Linked DNA regions of Lentilactobacillus curieae. The protein of the gene in region 2 interacts with the protein of the main gene of each other region in a pairwise test. Links are inferred from orthologs where the notes say so. Each region holds a gene or a part of one and is shown on either strand. Other genes may lie near its edges.

Region 1 (3,081 bases), 270 kb from region 2 along the record:
ATTTATTTAATACAGAATTGAGAGGTTTCAAACTTTGAGACTTGAAATAATTGTCTCCTTACTGGGGACCATGATAATATCAGCTGTTCTCACCCCGTTTATAAGGCAACTTGCATTTAAGGTTGGGGCAGTCGATAAACCTAATGCTAGGCGAGTGAATAAAATTCCGATGCCTACCATTGGTGGCTTTGCAATCTTTTTAGCCTATACCTTTTCCACGATGGTTTTGTTGAGAAACCAGATGCCCACCAAGTATCTTTGGGGAATATTTGGCGGTGAGGTAATCATTATTTTGACCGGAATCATTGATGATATCTTCGAGTTAAAGCCAAGGCAAAAGGTTTTGGGGATATCTATTGCTGCATTGTGGGTTTACTTCTTTGCGGGAATCAGAATGACGACCATCACACTACCATTCTTCACAATTCATTTAGGGTGGTTATCACTTCCAATTACTTGGTTGTGGATTTTGGCAATTACGAACGCCGTTAATTTGATTGATGGCTTGGATGGTCTAGCCACGGGGGTTGGAATCATCGGTCTTACCACGATGGGGATTACGGGAATGTTCTTTTTAAATATCGGGAACATATTTGTATCCATCATGATTTTCACTTTGGTAGCGGCTTGTTTAGGGTTCTTACCCTACAACTTTTTCCCTGCCAGAATCTATCTTGGCGATACTGGGGCACTGTTTATCGGGTTCATGATCTCGGTGTTTTCACTCTTTGGATTGAAAAATGCGACATTTATCACTGTGCTGATTCCAGTTATGATTCTTGGTGTTCCAATCACAGATACAGTATTTGCAATCTTTAGAAGAATGCTGAATCGCGAGCCGATTTCACATGCTGATAAGCGTCATTTGCATCATAGATTGATGCAAATTGGACTAACACACCGCCAAACTGTATTAGTAATTTACGGTATTGCGTTGATTTTCTCATTTATTTCATTGTTATACCCAATCTCAACTCTATGGGGTTCAGTCTTACTGACGGTGGCCTCACTGGTTGGGCTTGAGTTGTTTGTGGAAACAATTGGACTGGTTGGTGAATCTAGACAACCGCTGTTGAATGGAATCAAGAAGATCGTTAAAAATACCACTAGTAAAAGCAACCATTAAAAAACCAGTTACCTACTGTTCGTTAATTGAACAGGATAGTAACTGGCTTTTTTATTCTCTGTGGTAATCAACTTCGAAGATTTTTGTTTCACCAATCGAACTGGAAAATTTATCGGCCAAAAGATTAGTGATGGTGGTGAGAAAACTATCTACTTTATCATCATCAACGGCTACTTTGACGGTAACCTTATCAGTGTACTCAGTGCCTTCGAGTGGGTAATCATTTTCTTCAAGGTAATAATTTAATTTATCAAACAGTGGGTATTCCACCGTCAGTGATATTACCTTCTTATCAAGCAGTTGAACAATTCCAACGCTTTCAATTGCGGTTGAAGCAGAATTACTATATGCCCGGATTAATCCTCCGGCCCCCAGCTTGATCCCACCAAAATATCTAGTCACCACCGCCAAGACGTTTTTAACCTCAGTTTTCTTTAAAACTTCCAAAATTGGAACACCTGCAGTTCCTGATGGTTCACCGTTGTCACTTTCTCGTTGAATTTCGTTGTTTTCACCAAGAACGTAAGCGTAACAGTTGTGGGTTGCTTTTGCGTGCTCCTTTGTGATTTCTGCTAATTGTCGTTTAGCATCATCTTCATCTTTAATTCTCCGCAGATTACAGATGAAATTAGATTTTTTTATATCAAGTTCGTGGATTCCATTTTGTTTGATTGTGAGTAATGTTTTATCTGCCAAATTAAAGTCTCCATTTTTACGTACTTAATTATTGAGGTGATTTTCATTATTCATGATATAGCAGAATTATATGGACGCCAAATAAATTCGCAACTTGTGTCTGAAAATATACTCACTGATTCTAGGATTGTGCGAATAAATTCTTTGAAATTAGTACACGGCATTCCTGTTTGCCAACGCTGTGGCGCTAAGTTGAATCGAAAGTTAGCCCAGCTCCCCAATGATAACTACTATTGTTATGCGTGTATCCATATGGGGCGAGTTGATTCGTTATCACAATTGATAACTGTTGCTGAACCCAATGCGTTTTCTGTGCCCGTTAAACCGCTAGCTTGGAGTGGTAACTTGACTTCTTCTCAGAGTGAATGCTCAAAGGCGATAGTTAATGTAGTCGATAATTTACAAACTCATTTGTTGTGGGCGGTGACTGGGGCGGGAAAAACCGAAATGATCTTTGCAGGAATTGAGAAGGCTCTTCTTGATCGGAAGCGGGTGGCAATTGCTTCACCAAGAATAGATGTTATTAACGAACTTTACCCAAGACTGAAAGCTGCCTTTCCGAATACAAAAATATGTTTGCTTCATGGGCGGACAGATACTAGGTATCAATACTCCCAGTTAACGGTTTGTACTACTCACCAATTGTTGAGGTTTAGACGGGCATTTGATTTGCTTATAATTGATGAAGTTGATGTTTTTCCATATGCGGGTAATCCGCAACTTCATTTTGCGGCAGGCCAAGCGGCCAAGACACGTGCTAGTCGGTTGTATCTAACCGCAACACCTGATGATTACTTGTTGAAATTAATAAAAAAGAAGAAAATCACCACCAGCTATCTGCCCCGTCGTTATCACGGATATCCATTACCAGAAATCACTGTGAAGAAGACTACTCACTTGCGACAAATGATTGACCAAGGCAAACTCCCAACTGCAATCATCAAAATAATAAAACAAATTGTCGGTCGTCAGCTTTTGCTCATATTTGTACCGAAAATTAGTGATCTCAGTTTAGTTGGGAGGGCGTTAGCGTTGTTCTCTAAAGATTGGCGATATGAAACCGTCCACTCAGCCGATCCCCAAAGAATTGAAAAGGTGCAGGCGATGAGGGATGGAAAACTAGATTTTTTGATTACAACGACGATTTTAGAGCGGGGAGTTACCTTTAGAAATTTAAGCGTAATCGTTTTGAATGCGGACAATGATATCTTTGGAACGCCAGCCCTCGTTCAGATTGCTGGTCGAGTCGGTAGAAGTGC
Region 2 (12,827 bases):
TATCTAAGTCCCTTGGGGAAGAAATTCTTCACCGTTGTCCCCACTAACTTACCAAATCCAACTGGTAAGCCTTCACAGACTAATTGGTACCAACCCTTGGGGTTAGATTCAGTAATTGTAAACGTATCACCATGAACATATTTACGCCACTGATCATCATCAATATTCAACTGATGCTTGTTCTCATTCTCAGTTAATGCCAATCCCAAAGCAAAACTAGGTTCAAATCTCCCCTTCTTAAACTCGCCAAGAGGAAAGCCGATTTTAACAATTTTCACCTTACTGAGATCAGGTAAATCATAGTTACTTGAAAACAAGGAATCTTTGTAAACAACTAAGTCTTTGAAGTCAGCATCGATTTGGTTTTCTTGTAAAAACTTTTTAAAATAGTCCGTCTGGTCTTTATTTGGACGCTGAAGATTTTTATTTTTCCAGAAAGGCTTGATCTTTGATGACACTTTGCCGTTGCCTTTCACCAATTTCGCGATAAAGTGGCCTTCACCGTTGAAGTGAAACGGAAATAAACGGACACAATTACTTAAATCAGAATTACCATTGCCCCACTCCGGACGACCATCATCCATACCGGCAAATTTCTTAATTGGTTTAATCGTAAAGTCATAGTTTTCAACCAGCCATGAAATTATTTGTTCATCTTCTTCTGGAGCAAAAGTACAGGTTGAATAAATTAGTTCACCACCAGGTTTGATTGTCTTAACAGCCTCCGTCAAAATTTCGCGTTGGCGGGTCGCACACTGGCCTGGATAATCAAGACTCCAGTAATCCATAGCTGCTGGGTCTTTTCTAAACATTCCTTCACCAGAGCAAGGGGCATCCACTAGAACTTTATCAAAATATTCTGGGAAGGCACTGGCAATTTTTTCTGGATTGGTATTCGTGATCACCGCATTTCGGATGGAAAAACGCTCGATGTTTTCAGCCAATACTCCAGCTCGTTTACTATCAATTTCGTTGGCAACCAGAAGGCCCTGATTCTCCATAAAACTGCCTAGATGAGTAGTTTTACCACCAGGAGCCGCACAAAGGTCCAAAACTCGTTCCCCTGGCTTCGGATGCGCAACTTCACCAACATACATTGCACTTGGTTCTTGGCTATAGACTAAGCCACTTTGGTGGGTTAATGATTTGCCGTCTACTTTACCGAAATAGCCAAATTCACAATGGTCCGCTTTTGTGCCAATTGGTAACTTTGCAGTATACCCCCTTTTTAAGGGGTTGACTCGATAACCATGGTTAGGTTCTTTTTCGAAACCAGCAAAAAATTCTTTTGCTTCCGTTTCGCCTAATAAATCTGTGTATTTTTGTTTAAAATCCGTTGGTAGTTCCACGTTATGATGCTCCTTCAAGCAAATTATATATTGTTCAGTCTAATTGACCCCAATCGATATTTACGTTACTATAAACGCCATATGGACTAAGGAGTGATACTTATCGCAAAAAAATTAATCGCCCTTGACTTAGACGGGACGACTTTAAACGACAAGCCAGCAATTTCTTTTAAAACTAAGCAGGCAATCGCGGCTGCTCAACAACAAGGTTATGTTGTCAGTATTGTAACTGGCCGCCCTAACCGAATTTCTGAAAACTTTTATGATGATCTTGGACTAAATACGCCAATGATCAACTTCAATGGTAACCTAGGTATTTTACCACATAACCACTGGGAACTTGAATACCAGTACACAATTGAAAAAGATATCGTAATGGATTTACTAGAAAAAAGCAAGCAGCTTGGAATTAACTTGTTAGCGGTTGAAGGTAGAAACATGTTTTTGGCCAACCATGGTGCAAGAAATAGTTTTGGCTTCTTCCCAACGGTAATCAAATCAAATGAAGTTCTTAATCAACAGAGCTTAAAGGATAATCCAATTAGCATCACGGTTGAACTTCAACCGGAAGCCAAGGAAAGTTTTATGGCATACACTAGAGCTAATTTTGGTGATGTGGTTGACGTTGCACCGTGGGGAGGCCCGCACGCAGTTGTTGAAGTGACAACAAAAGGAATTCAGAAAGCTACTGGGCTGAAGGTATTATCTGATTACTACGGAATTCGTCAAGATGATATTTATGCTTTCGGTGATGAAGCTAATGACCAATCCATGATTAGTTATGCTGGTCATGGAATTGCCATGAAGAATGCAATTCCAAGCATTAAACAGATCGCAACTGACGTAACGGACTTCACTAATGACGAAGACGGAGTTGCAAGGTACCTTAAAGATCATATGGACATTGCGGTTGGCTTGTAGAATTTAATTATAAAATAAAGGACTGGCTAAAGGATATTTATCCTTAGCCAGCCTTTTTTTGTTATTTTTTATTCTGATTCTGGGTGAAACAATCTGGTTGCTTCAACAGCTTTTCTCCAACCAGAATAAAGTCTTTCCTTCTCATCCTCAGCCATCTTCGGTTCAAATTCATCACCAGTTTTGACCGTTTGCTTGATTTCTTCAACGTTATTCCAAAAACCAACCGCCAATCCCGCAAGGTAGGCAGCTCCTAAAGCGGTAGTTTCAGAAATTGATGCCCGCTTAATTGGAGTATTTAAAATGTCAGCCTGAAATTGCATCAGATAATTATTGTTAGCAGCACCACCATCAACTGCGAGTGCCTTAATGTCAATTCCAGTTTCTTTTGACATTGTGTCAACAACGTCACGAGTTTGGTATGCTAATGAATCTAAGGTAGCCCTTACAAACTGAGCTTTATTTGTCCCTCTAGTTAGTCCTAAAACAGCTCCTCTGGCGTCTTGATCCCAGAAAGGTGCTCCTAACCCTGTAAAGGCTGGAACAACGTAGACGCCTTCTGAGGACTCAGCTTCAAGTGCCAATTGCTCGGATTCTGGAGATTCCTTAACCATTTGCATTCCATCACGTAACCACTGAATAGCAGAGCCCGCAACAAAGATACTTCCTTCAAGGGCGTAATTCACCTTACCATTAATTCCATAAGCAATCGTGGTCAACAGGCCATTGTTAGAAAGAGTTGGTTCTTCGCCGGTGTTCATCACGATAAATGCACCAGTTCCGTACGTATTCTTAACCATTCCTCTTTCGAGAGCCATTTGACCAAACAAAGCAGCCTGTTGATCGCCGGCAATTCCAGCAACTGGAACCTGAACGCCAGAAAAAGTATAACCTGCAGTATAGCCATAGACTTCTGATGATTGCCTTACTTCAGGAAGCAATGATTCAGGAATATTTAAATCTTTCAGAATATCTTGATCCCAGGTCAAATCATGGATATTAAATAGCATCGTCCGGCTAGCATTGGTGTAATCCGTTGCGTGAACTTTGCCGCCAGTTAGTTTCCAGAGAATCCAAGTATCGATGGTTCCAAAGAGCAAGTCGCCCCTTTCTGCTCGTTCCCGAACTCCTGGAACATTGTCCAAAATCCACATGATCTTAGTTGCAGAAAAATAAGAATCTATCACCAATCCGGTTTTTTCATGAATCATATCACTAAGCCCATCGGATTTAAGCTTATCCGCAATCCCCGCAGTTTGTTTAGATTGCCAAACAATCGCGTGATACACGGGCTCGCCTGTATTCTTGTCCCAGATAATTGTGGTTTCACGTTGATTTGTGACCCCAATCCCCCGAACTTTGTAAGGTGGAATGTCCCCACCAATCAAAGATTCCGAAATCACTGATTGAACAGCATTCCAAATTTCGTTGGCGTCGTGTTCAACCCAACCAGATTTTGGAAAGTATTGGTGAAACTCTCTTTGAGACTTAGCCACAATTTCACCAGCATTATTGAAAATAATCGCCCGAGTGCTAGTGGTCCCCTCGTCCACAGCCATTATGTATTGTTCGTCACTCATACTTTTTCTCCGTTTCAATCATTTATTTACTCGAATTACATCTAGTTTATTATACAATACCTGAAGCGGTTACACCATTAGCTCACCAAATAAAAAAGACCCGTTTCCGGATCTCCTTTACTTTTCGTCACTCTTTAGAACGCCACCAACACTGTAACGGTTGGGTTGCATTTCGTTGAGGATTACGTGAACGTGTTCTGCCGGAGCACCAGTATTTTTTACAACTGCACTAGTTACGTCCTCAATAAGTCCTTTAAGCTGATCTTGGCTTCTACCAGCGATTAAGTTAATGTTTACGATTGGCATCAGATAGTCCTCCAATAAATTAGTTTACAAAAATTATACTTTAATCAGCTCTGGTAAACAACAGGTATGGTAAATTTCCATCGTAAAGCATTGAATGATGTTACAATATCATTATTAAAAAATTGGAGGCTACCATGAAACCAATTAGAAACTATTCAGCATGTACCAGTATGATTGTTGGGAAAAAAGCTAGTATTGATGGCTCAATAATGATTGCTAGAAACGAAGATAGTAAAGCATCATGGCCAAAAAACTACGTTGTTCATCCTGCTAAGGACTTTAACGAGAAACAAACATTTAAGTCCACTGATAACGGGTTTACCATGCAGTTGGAATCTCACCAAGCACAATATTCAGCAACTCCTGAATGGACTAATAAATTTGGCTTATTCGAAGAAAATGGGTTTAACGAATTCGGTGTGGCAATGAGTGCGACTGAAAGCACCTACACTAATGACCGAGTCTTGGCCGTGGATCCACTGGTTAAAGACGGGATCGGTGAAGAAGCTATGATCACCGTTGTCTTACCTTACGTAAAAACAGCAAGAGAAGGAGTTGCTAGACTCGGACAAATCATTGAACATTACGGTACGGATGAGTCTAACGGAATTTTGTTTGCTGATAGCAATGATGCTTGGTATATGGAAACTGGTGGTGGCCATAATTGGGTTGCGATTAGAATTCCCGATGACGCCTACGCAGTGATTGCCAATCAGATGGCTATTCAGAATATTGACTTCTCAGATTCAGATAACTTCATGTGGTCAACCGGGATTCGTGAGTTTGTAAATGAGAATCATTTAAACCCTGATCCATTGGAAACTAGCTTTAACTTTCGAGAAATTTTTGGTACTTCTGATTTATCAGATACTTATTACAATACCCCACGTGTTTGGTACGGGGTAAAGATGTTTTCACCAAATGAAGAGCACCTGCCAACTGATTTTGACATTCCATTTCTTCACCGTGCTAATCGAAAGTTAAGTGCCTTCGATGTCCAAGATTATCTCAGTTCTCACTACCAAGGGACAGAGTATGATCCAATTGGCGAAGGCTCAGACAAAGATAAGAGACGTTTTAGGCCCGTTAGTGTTGCTAAGACACAAGAGGCTCACATCTTGCAAATTCGCCCGGACATGCCAATTGAAGCCAATTTGCAGTGGTTATCAATGGGGGTCGGAGCTCAGAGTGTCTTTGTTCCATTTTATGCGGGAGCTACTGATACACCCGACTACTATCAAGACACTAAGGGCGAGTATGAACCCGGCAAAGCTTATTGGGTATACAAACAAGCTGGTGTATTAGTTGATTCTCACTACCTCGAGCTGGGCGGTTTCCTAAGTGAAACCCAGCAAAACCTACGGATTGAATTTAACCAGAACCTAATGACTGCCGACAAGGCAATTAAAGAAATGTCTGGTAAAGAATTACAAGCCTATGTCACAAAGGTCAACTTTAAAAATGCGAAAGCCGGCTTGGATGGATATAACTCATTGATTAGTAAATTGATTACAAAGTCGACTGACTTTTCTCCAATCAATTATAAACAAGACGTTAATTTGTAATTTTTGAGTAACAAAATTTTCGCAATAAAAAGGAGCTACGATGAAATGCATCGTAGCTCCTTTTTGTTACTATACTCATTTATTATAAATTCACACTGCCACTATCATAAATAAGCGCATGCGTGACAGTAAGCATCAGGAGTGAATCCCGCTGTTCGCGAAATTCACTATCTGTTGCTTTTGTCGGGGCACTACGACTGAATCAAAGATTCATGTAGTGCTCCCATCCTTGTGGGGGTGCTAAGACGAAATCAAAGATTTCTGTAGCACTCCCTATTTTTGAGCGGGTTCTTCATAGTCGCCATTAGGACACACAACTTGAACTCCACCCTTAACCTTCTTTTCTACTAAGAAGTGGCCATCCTTCGGACAGTCGCGACCAATTGGCTTATCCCAAGAAACAAAATCGCAATCAGGGAATCTAGAACAACCGTAAAAGATTCTATTCTTTTTGGATTTTCTTTCAATAACTTGTCCCTTGTGGCACTTAGGACAAATCACACCGATTTCCTTAACGATTGGCTTAGTATTACGACAATCTGGGAAACGTGAACAAGCATAAAACTTCCCGTAACGTCCCATTTTAATAACCATTGGGGCACCACAAATATCACAATTAAATCCAGCTGGTTCATCCTTAATTTGGATTTTTTCCATTTTTTCGGTAGCTGAATCAACTTCCTCAGAGAATGGTTTGTAAAATGAATCGACGACCTTGACCCAGTCTTCAATTCCATCTTCGACTTTATCCAAATCGCCCTCTAAGTTGGCTGTAAAATCAACGTTTACCACATCGGGGAAATATTTAACGATAATATCATTAACTATTTCTCCCAACTCAGTTGGTTCGAAACGCCGACCAACTAGCTTGACATAGTATCGTTTTTGAATCGTTTCTAAAGTTGGTGAATATGTTGACGGTCTACCAACTCCCTTTTCTTCCAACGTCTTAATCAACGTTGCTTCGCTATAACGAGCAGGTGGCTGAGTAAAGTGTTGATCTGGGTTGGTATTAGCTAGCTTAACGGTGTCACCTTCACTAAGGTCAGGTAAAATATTATCCTTTTCCTTGCCGTCCCCGTAAACTTTCAAGAAACCATCAAATTTCATCTTTGAACCATTGGCTTTAAAGGTAACGTTATTTTGTTCAATGGTTACTGCCATGGTATCCATTACTGCAGGAGTCATTTGACTAGCCATAAAACGTGACCAAATTAATTGGTATAGTTTGAATTGATCGTTATTCAAATATTCTTTCAAACTCTTTGGAGTTCTGAATACTGAGGTCGGTCTGATAGCTTCATGGGCATCCTGTGCTCCTTCAGGCATCTTACCTTTAATTGGCTTGGTGGCAGCATATTCTTCACCGTATTCTTCGTGAATAAAGGTTGAAGCTTCATGTTTAGCAATCGCGGAAATTCTGGTTGAGTCAGTACGCATGTACGTGATTAAACCCTGGCTGCCTTCCTTACCAATATTAATTCCTTCATATAATTGCTGAGCTGCCATCATGGTTCTTCTAGTTCTAAAGTTCAGCTTACGGTTGGCCTCTTGTTGCAAAGTACTTGTTGTAAATGGAGCTTGAGGCTGACGTTTTCTTTCTTTCTTAGTAACTTTTATGATGTCGAAAGGTTGGTCTTTATCAATTTGTTGAAGAATCTTTTCGACCGCCTCATTGTTTGGCAGTTCTTTCTTCTTACCGTTAACTCCGTAAAAGTTTGCGGCAAACTGTGATCTTCCTTTTTTAAATTTAGAATCAATTGTCCAGTATTCTTGTGGCTTGAATTCTTGAATTTCGTGTTCTCGTTGAATAATCAGCCATAGTGCAATTGACTGTACTCGACCAGCACTCAATCCCTTCTTAACTTTTTGCCATAATAATGGTGAAATTGAGTAACCAACAAGTCGATCAAGAATACGACGAGCTTGTTGTGCATCAACCAAGTTCATATCAATTCCACGTGGATGTTTAAATGACTCCTTAACGGCGTCCTTTGTAATTTCGTTAAATACGACCCGGTTCTTATCATCAGGGTCTAAATCAAGTACATGGGAAAGGTGCCATGCGATTGACTCTCCTTCACGATCCGGATCGGCTGCAAGGTAAACTTTCTTTGCCTTTTTGGCAGCAGATTTAAGTTCTTTAATAGTGTCGCCTTTTCCCCGAATCGAGATGTAATGAGGATCATAATCATTATCAATATCGACCCCCATCTTACTCTTAGGCAAATCACGAACGTGTCCCTTGCTGGCCACAACTTTGTATGAGCGACCTAAATACTTTTCGATTGTCTTTGCCTTAGCAGGCGACTCAACAATCACTAAGTTCTTTTTAGGTGCTTTACGTTTGGCTTTGGACTTTGTTTTTGTCTTTGTTGTTGTTGCCATGTGTTCTCCCTTCGAATATTTGTTATTTACATAAAATGGAATCACAAATCTTTCATATCATATTGCACAAATTTCTGAGTGTCAACACAATAACTCTTCAATAACGTGTTCTGCAGCTAAAATTGGTTTGGCGCCTGCCAAAATCAACTCGTTGGTGCCAACAGACATTTGAGCATTAATTGGCCCGGGAATCGCGAATACTTCTCTGTTATTTTGCAGGGCCAGGTTAGCTGTAATCAAACTTCCAGAATGAGATTTAGCTTCAGTAACCAACACTCCCTGGCACAAGCCGGCAATAATCCGATTCCTTTCGGGGAAGTGATGTTGCATTGGTCCCATACTTTCTGGATACTCACTGATCAATAATTGGTGCTCACCTATGTGTTCTTGGAGCTTACGATTTTCACTTGGATAATATCGACCAATTCCAGTTCCAATAACTGCAATCGTCTTACCTCCATTAGCAAGTGATATTCGATGAGCTAAAGAATCCACCCCCCGGGCTAAACCTGACACGATAGTCAGATTATGTAGCAATAAATCAGGAACGATTTGGCTTAAAACGTTCCTTGAATAATCAGTTGCTGTCCGACTGCCAACTACTCCAAGCATTGGCGTCTTTAATAAATCTAAGTTACCTTGATAGAAAAAACCAATTGGTGGTAAATAACTTTCCCTTAGTTGATTTGGGTATCTATCGTCAGTGATTGACAACCAATTATCATAATTTAACTTACCCTGTTTTTCAAGACTACGCTGCTCGTTAAAACTGGAAGTAAATCTCGCTTGCCTACTTTTGGGAATCTTTAAAATTTCGATAATTGCTGTTGCATCAAGACACTCAATCTCCGAATCAGAAAAACTTTTCAGCGCCTGATACAACAAATATTCAGACTTTAACCCCAATCCAGAACTTTTCTTTACTATTAATAAGAACTCAGATAAACGCATCTAATCACCCTTTTAAGTAATAGATACGGATTTGGGTCATAGATTATCTGCGACAGGTGAAAAACTCCGTCGATGAATTGGACAAGGCCCAACCGATTTAAGAGCTTCAAGATGCTTTTTGGTTCCATACCCAGCATTAGTATCAAAATCATATTCTGGGTATATCTTTGCGTAATCTGCCATTACTTCATCTCGGTAAACTTTTGCAATGATACTTGCGGCTGAAACACTGATGCTCTGGGAATCTGCCTTGACCATATCCAACTGGGGAATTGATACCGGAACGTTCATTGCGTCAACGATTAACTGCTCTGGGCGTGGCGATAAAGATAATACCGCGTCTTTCATCGCAAGTCTAGCAGCTTCGTAAATATTTACGGAGTCGATAATTTGATTATTGATTACCCCAAAGCCATATGCGAGCGCCTCTTGTTTGATTTGTGGAGCTAAAAGCTGGCGTTTCTTGTCACTCAATTGTTTTGAATCATTCACTTCAATCAGATCAAAGTCAGACGGTAAAGTTACGGCGGCAGCAACCACTGGGCCAGCTAATGGACCTCGGCCAACTTCATCAACTCCGGCAACGTAATTGATACCTTTGTGCCACAGGCTCTGCTCGAACTTAAACCGTGCCTGAAAGGCTACTTTTCGCTGATTATCCTTTTTAATGCGGCGCTTACATGAAGTTAACGCCTGGATAACACCTTTTCTAGGATCGCCACTTAAGCTTTCTAATAGTGGATCATCGAGCTCAGTAACATCAGCCAACAGGCTTTTTATTACACTAATAGTCTGCATTATCTGACTCCTCTAAATCCGCAACAGAATCTAGAGTAAATCCACCTAATTTTCCAGATCTTGCATCCTGAATTAAGCGGTCACTTGCTCGCATGTAATCATCTTGCATACCCACTTGTTTGGTTATTTTAAGAAGCAGGTCTACATCCGAAAGCTCAAAGTCAGATTCACTCAAACGATAACGTTCTGCTAGGCCTTGGTGAAGGGAAGTTCTAAACTGGCTCAATGCATAAAGAGCGATGTCATCAGATGAATAAACACTCTCTTTAATCGCCCCAGTCAAAGCCAATTTATTGGCAATCTCTTGGCTTTGAAATTTTGGCCATAAAATTCCTGGAGTATCTAATAACTCTAATTTTTCACTAGATTTCAACCATTGTTGTCCCTTGGTAACTCCAGGACGATTTCCAACTTGTGCGGCACGACGATTTACTAATCGGTTAAGAACTGTTGATTTACCAACGTTTGGCACCCCAACACTCACGGCTCTAATTGGTCTACTCTTCATGCCCTTTGCTTCTTCTCGAGCAAGCTTATCCTTCAAGATTGGATTAATTTTACTAAGAACTGAGTTAGTCCCAAACTTTGTCTTTGCGTCAACTGCCATTGCTGGTTGTCCAATTGAATCAAAGTACTCCAACCACTCTCTAGTTTGCTTTTCATCAGCTAAATCGCGCTTAGTCATGATGTAAAGGTGTGGTTTATCACCACTAATTCTTTTAACTTCAGGGTTCATTGATGATAGTGGAATCCTGGCATCAAGAATTTCAAAAACGATGTCGACTAACGAAACATTTTCTTCGAATTGGCGAATCGCCTTGGCCATATGGCCTGGAAACCATTGAATATTAACTCCCATGTTGTTCCTCCATTAAGATTCTCTGTATTCATTAAATACTTTATCAAAGATATCCATGCTGGGTAAGTAACCAGCGTTTTCTTCAAGGTACTTTGAAATTTCCTCAAAATCAGTTGATTGCTTGGGGAAAGATTGGTCGTAAAATGCGTTGTTTGCAAATTCTGCCTCCGGGTCAATGCTTCCCGGATTACGCTTTGTCATCAAAAATTGATAAAACGTCCTTCTCATATTAGATACACCTTCACTTAATTACTCTTTTGGTAACAAAATTTTTAGTTTGAACTTTCCATTACCAGCCATATCTATCTTTGTTGCTTTGAAGTTAATTCCTTCGGCGCCATTGAGACTAGTAATATTTAAATTGATTTTTTTGGCAGCAGGATCTATTGAGACCCACTGAGGTAAGTGGTAACTGCTCTTTACGTATAATAACACTAACCGCAAAGGCAACCGTTGTCTACCAATCGACAATTTATTAGCATCTAACTCAACATTTCCGCTCTTTGTGACTTTAGGCGTAAACGACAATGCATAAGGGACATCAGCACCCAGTAATTTTAATTTTCCATACACAATTCCATCGTCTTTAACCTGGAATCGATACTTAATTGAGCCTGACTGCTCCTTTTGGATTTTATCTAAATAAAAGTCGGCTAAGTCATTTACCTGACTTTTGTTTAAAGTTATATCTACCGCTTGGCGACTAGAGTTATCAGTTGTTGAAGATACTGGAGTCCTTGACCCAGCAAACATCAATCCTATCATAATTACAAAACCGGCAATTATGACACCAAGCAAGCTGAAAAAGGCAATTTTATATGGCTGTTTTTGTTGATTATTTTTTCTCATCGCTACTCCTTAGTACCGGTAAATGTGTTTTCATGCTTTTGTACAGCTGTTGTGTCATCACTTGATATCCTTTTTGTTTGGATGAAAATGGTCATCGTTAGAAATTAAATTATTTTTGTCATCGTTGTTTGAACCAAATAATTCAATAATCGAGTTTGCTGAAAGACCATGCTGAAGACTAGGCTGTTTTTGAGCATCACGTATTAGTTTCTTGTGTTGTTCTTGAGTTTGATACTTTCCATCAGACAATTCGTTGCTGATGGGAACAAAGTACATATTTTTATGATTTTTTACTGTCGACTTGGTTAATTTATTAGTCTGGTTGATTGCTTGGCTGATAAATTTCACTTGTGGCAAATAAACGTAAACTGGATTATAAATTCCAAACACATATACCTGTGCATCAGGATTCTGCTTTCGAACGTCGGCGAGTAACTTATTCGCATTCTTTGCATAATCCCGTTCAAATGTGGCTAACTGTAAATCAAGTGTACTTTTCTGTTCCATCATCAAATTTCGTTTAATAAAATGAATTAAGTCGTTGCCACCAAAGGTCATTACAATAACGTTCGAACGTTGAATGTTTTTCTGCAATTTGTGGCTATGATCAACCCGATAGTCAATTTGAACCGAGGTCTCCCCAGCTATCCCAAAATTACTTGCAGTTACCTTAGAGGTGGGCAGCTGATCTTGAAGTTTCTTGGTAATCATATACACATAACCACCACGATTATTGGGATCACCAACTCCCTGTGTCAGCGAATCCCCGACAGCGGTTATATCGATGTTTTCGGTCCGATTTGATTGTGACCACCACCGAAAGCCAACCCAACCGCCCAGACAAATTAACACTAATAAGCCGAGTGATATTACTAATTTAACGCTTTTTTTCATAAACTGTCCTTAAAATTTTATCGTTTTTTTAATATTTATCATAAACAAACAAAGACTGGTACAAAACACTCGTTTTGCATCAGTCTCTAAGCCAATTTAGTAATTCTCTAAGTAATAAAGCGCAAATGCCCCTTCGCCAGCGTGGGTAGAAACTACTGGTGAGGTTACGCGATATAAGAACGGAATATCTGAAAATGACTGCTTAACCTGATCAGCAAGTTCAGAGATGAAATCAGTCGAGTTAACGTATGAAATAGCTACAGAACTGAGACTCTCATCTTGCTTCAATTTATCAAGTGCATTAAAGCAGTACTTCTTCATTGATTTCATTCCGCGTAATTTTGATTTGATTTTTAAATCGCCATTATAT

Evidence for each region.
Region 1: the proteins of topA (region 2) and PL11_RS07855 interact in binary tests that used the Escherichia coli proteins (3 or more experiments, as listed by UniProt). The link is inferred for Lentilactobacillus curieae from one-to-one orthologs.

What each region holds. Positions count from the first base shown.
Region 1 is NZ_CP018906.1:1,621,400-1,624,480, forward strand. Bases 1-2,889 are described here. They hold PL11_RS07855 (YigZ family protein), read right to left. Parts: upstream 1,823-2,889; coding sequence 1,178-1,822; downstream 1-1,177. Other genes in these bases: PL11_RS07850 (glycosyltransferase family 4 protein), read left to right, coding at 35-1,126; PL11_RS07860 (helicase-related protein), read left to right, coding at 2,075-2,889. In the rest of the region: more of PL11_RS07860, read left to right, coding at 2,890-3,081.
Region 2 is NZ_CP018906.1:1,889,049-1,901,875, forward strand. Bases 5,550-8,479 are described here. They hold topA (type I DNA topoisomerase), read right to left. Parts: upstream 8,107-8,479; coding sequence 5,992-8,106; downstream 5,550-5,991. Other genes in these bases: PL11_RS09200 (C69 family dipeptidase), read left to right, coding at 5,550-5,718; dprA (DNA-processing protein DprA), read right to left, coding at 8,188-8,479. Also shown: PL11_RS09180 (RsmF rRNA methyltransferase first C-terminal domain-containing protein), read right to left, coding at 1-1,349; PL11_RS09185 (Cof-type HAD-IIB family hydrolase), read left to right, coding at 1,443-2,270; glycerol kinase GlpK, read right to left, coding at 2,339-3,847; PL11_RS09195 (2-hydroxymuconate tautomerase), read right to left, coding at 3,965-4,153; more of PL11_RS09200, read left to right, coding at 4,288-5,549; more of dprA, read right to left, coding at 8,480-9,057; PL11_RS09215 (ribonuclease HII), read right to left, coding at 9,094-9,855; ribosome biogenesis GTPase YlqF, read right to left, coding at 9,842-10,714; PL11_RS09225 (YozE family protein), read right to left, coding at 10,727-10,942; PL11_RS09230 (YpmS family protein), read right to left, coding at 10,964-11,563; PL11_RS09235 (DUF459 domain-containing protein), read right to left, coding at 11,621-12,457; PL11_RS09240 (DegV family protein), read right to left, coding at 12,554-12,827. UniProt on the Escherichia coli protein: Releases the supercoiling and torsional tension of DNA, which is introduced during the DNA replication and transcription, by transiently cleaving and rejoining one strand of the DNA duplex.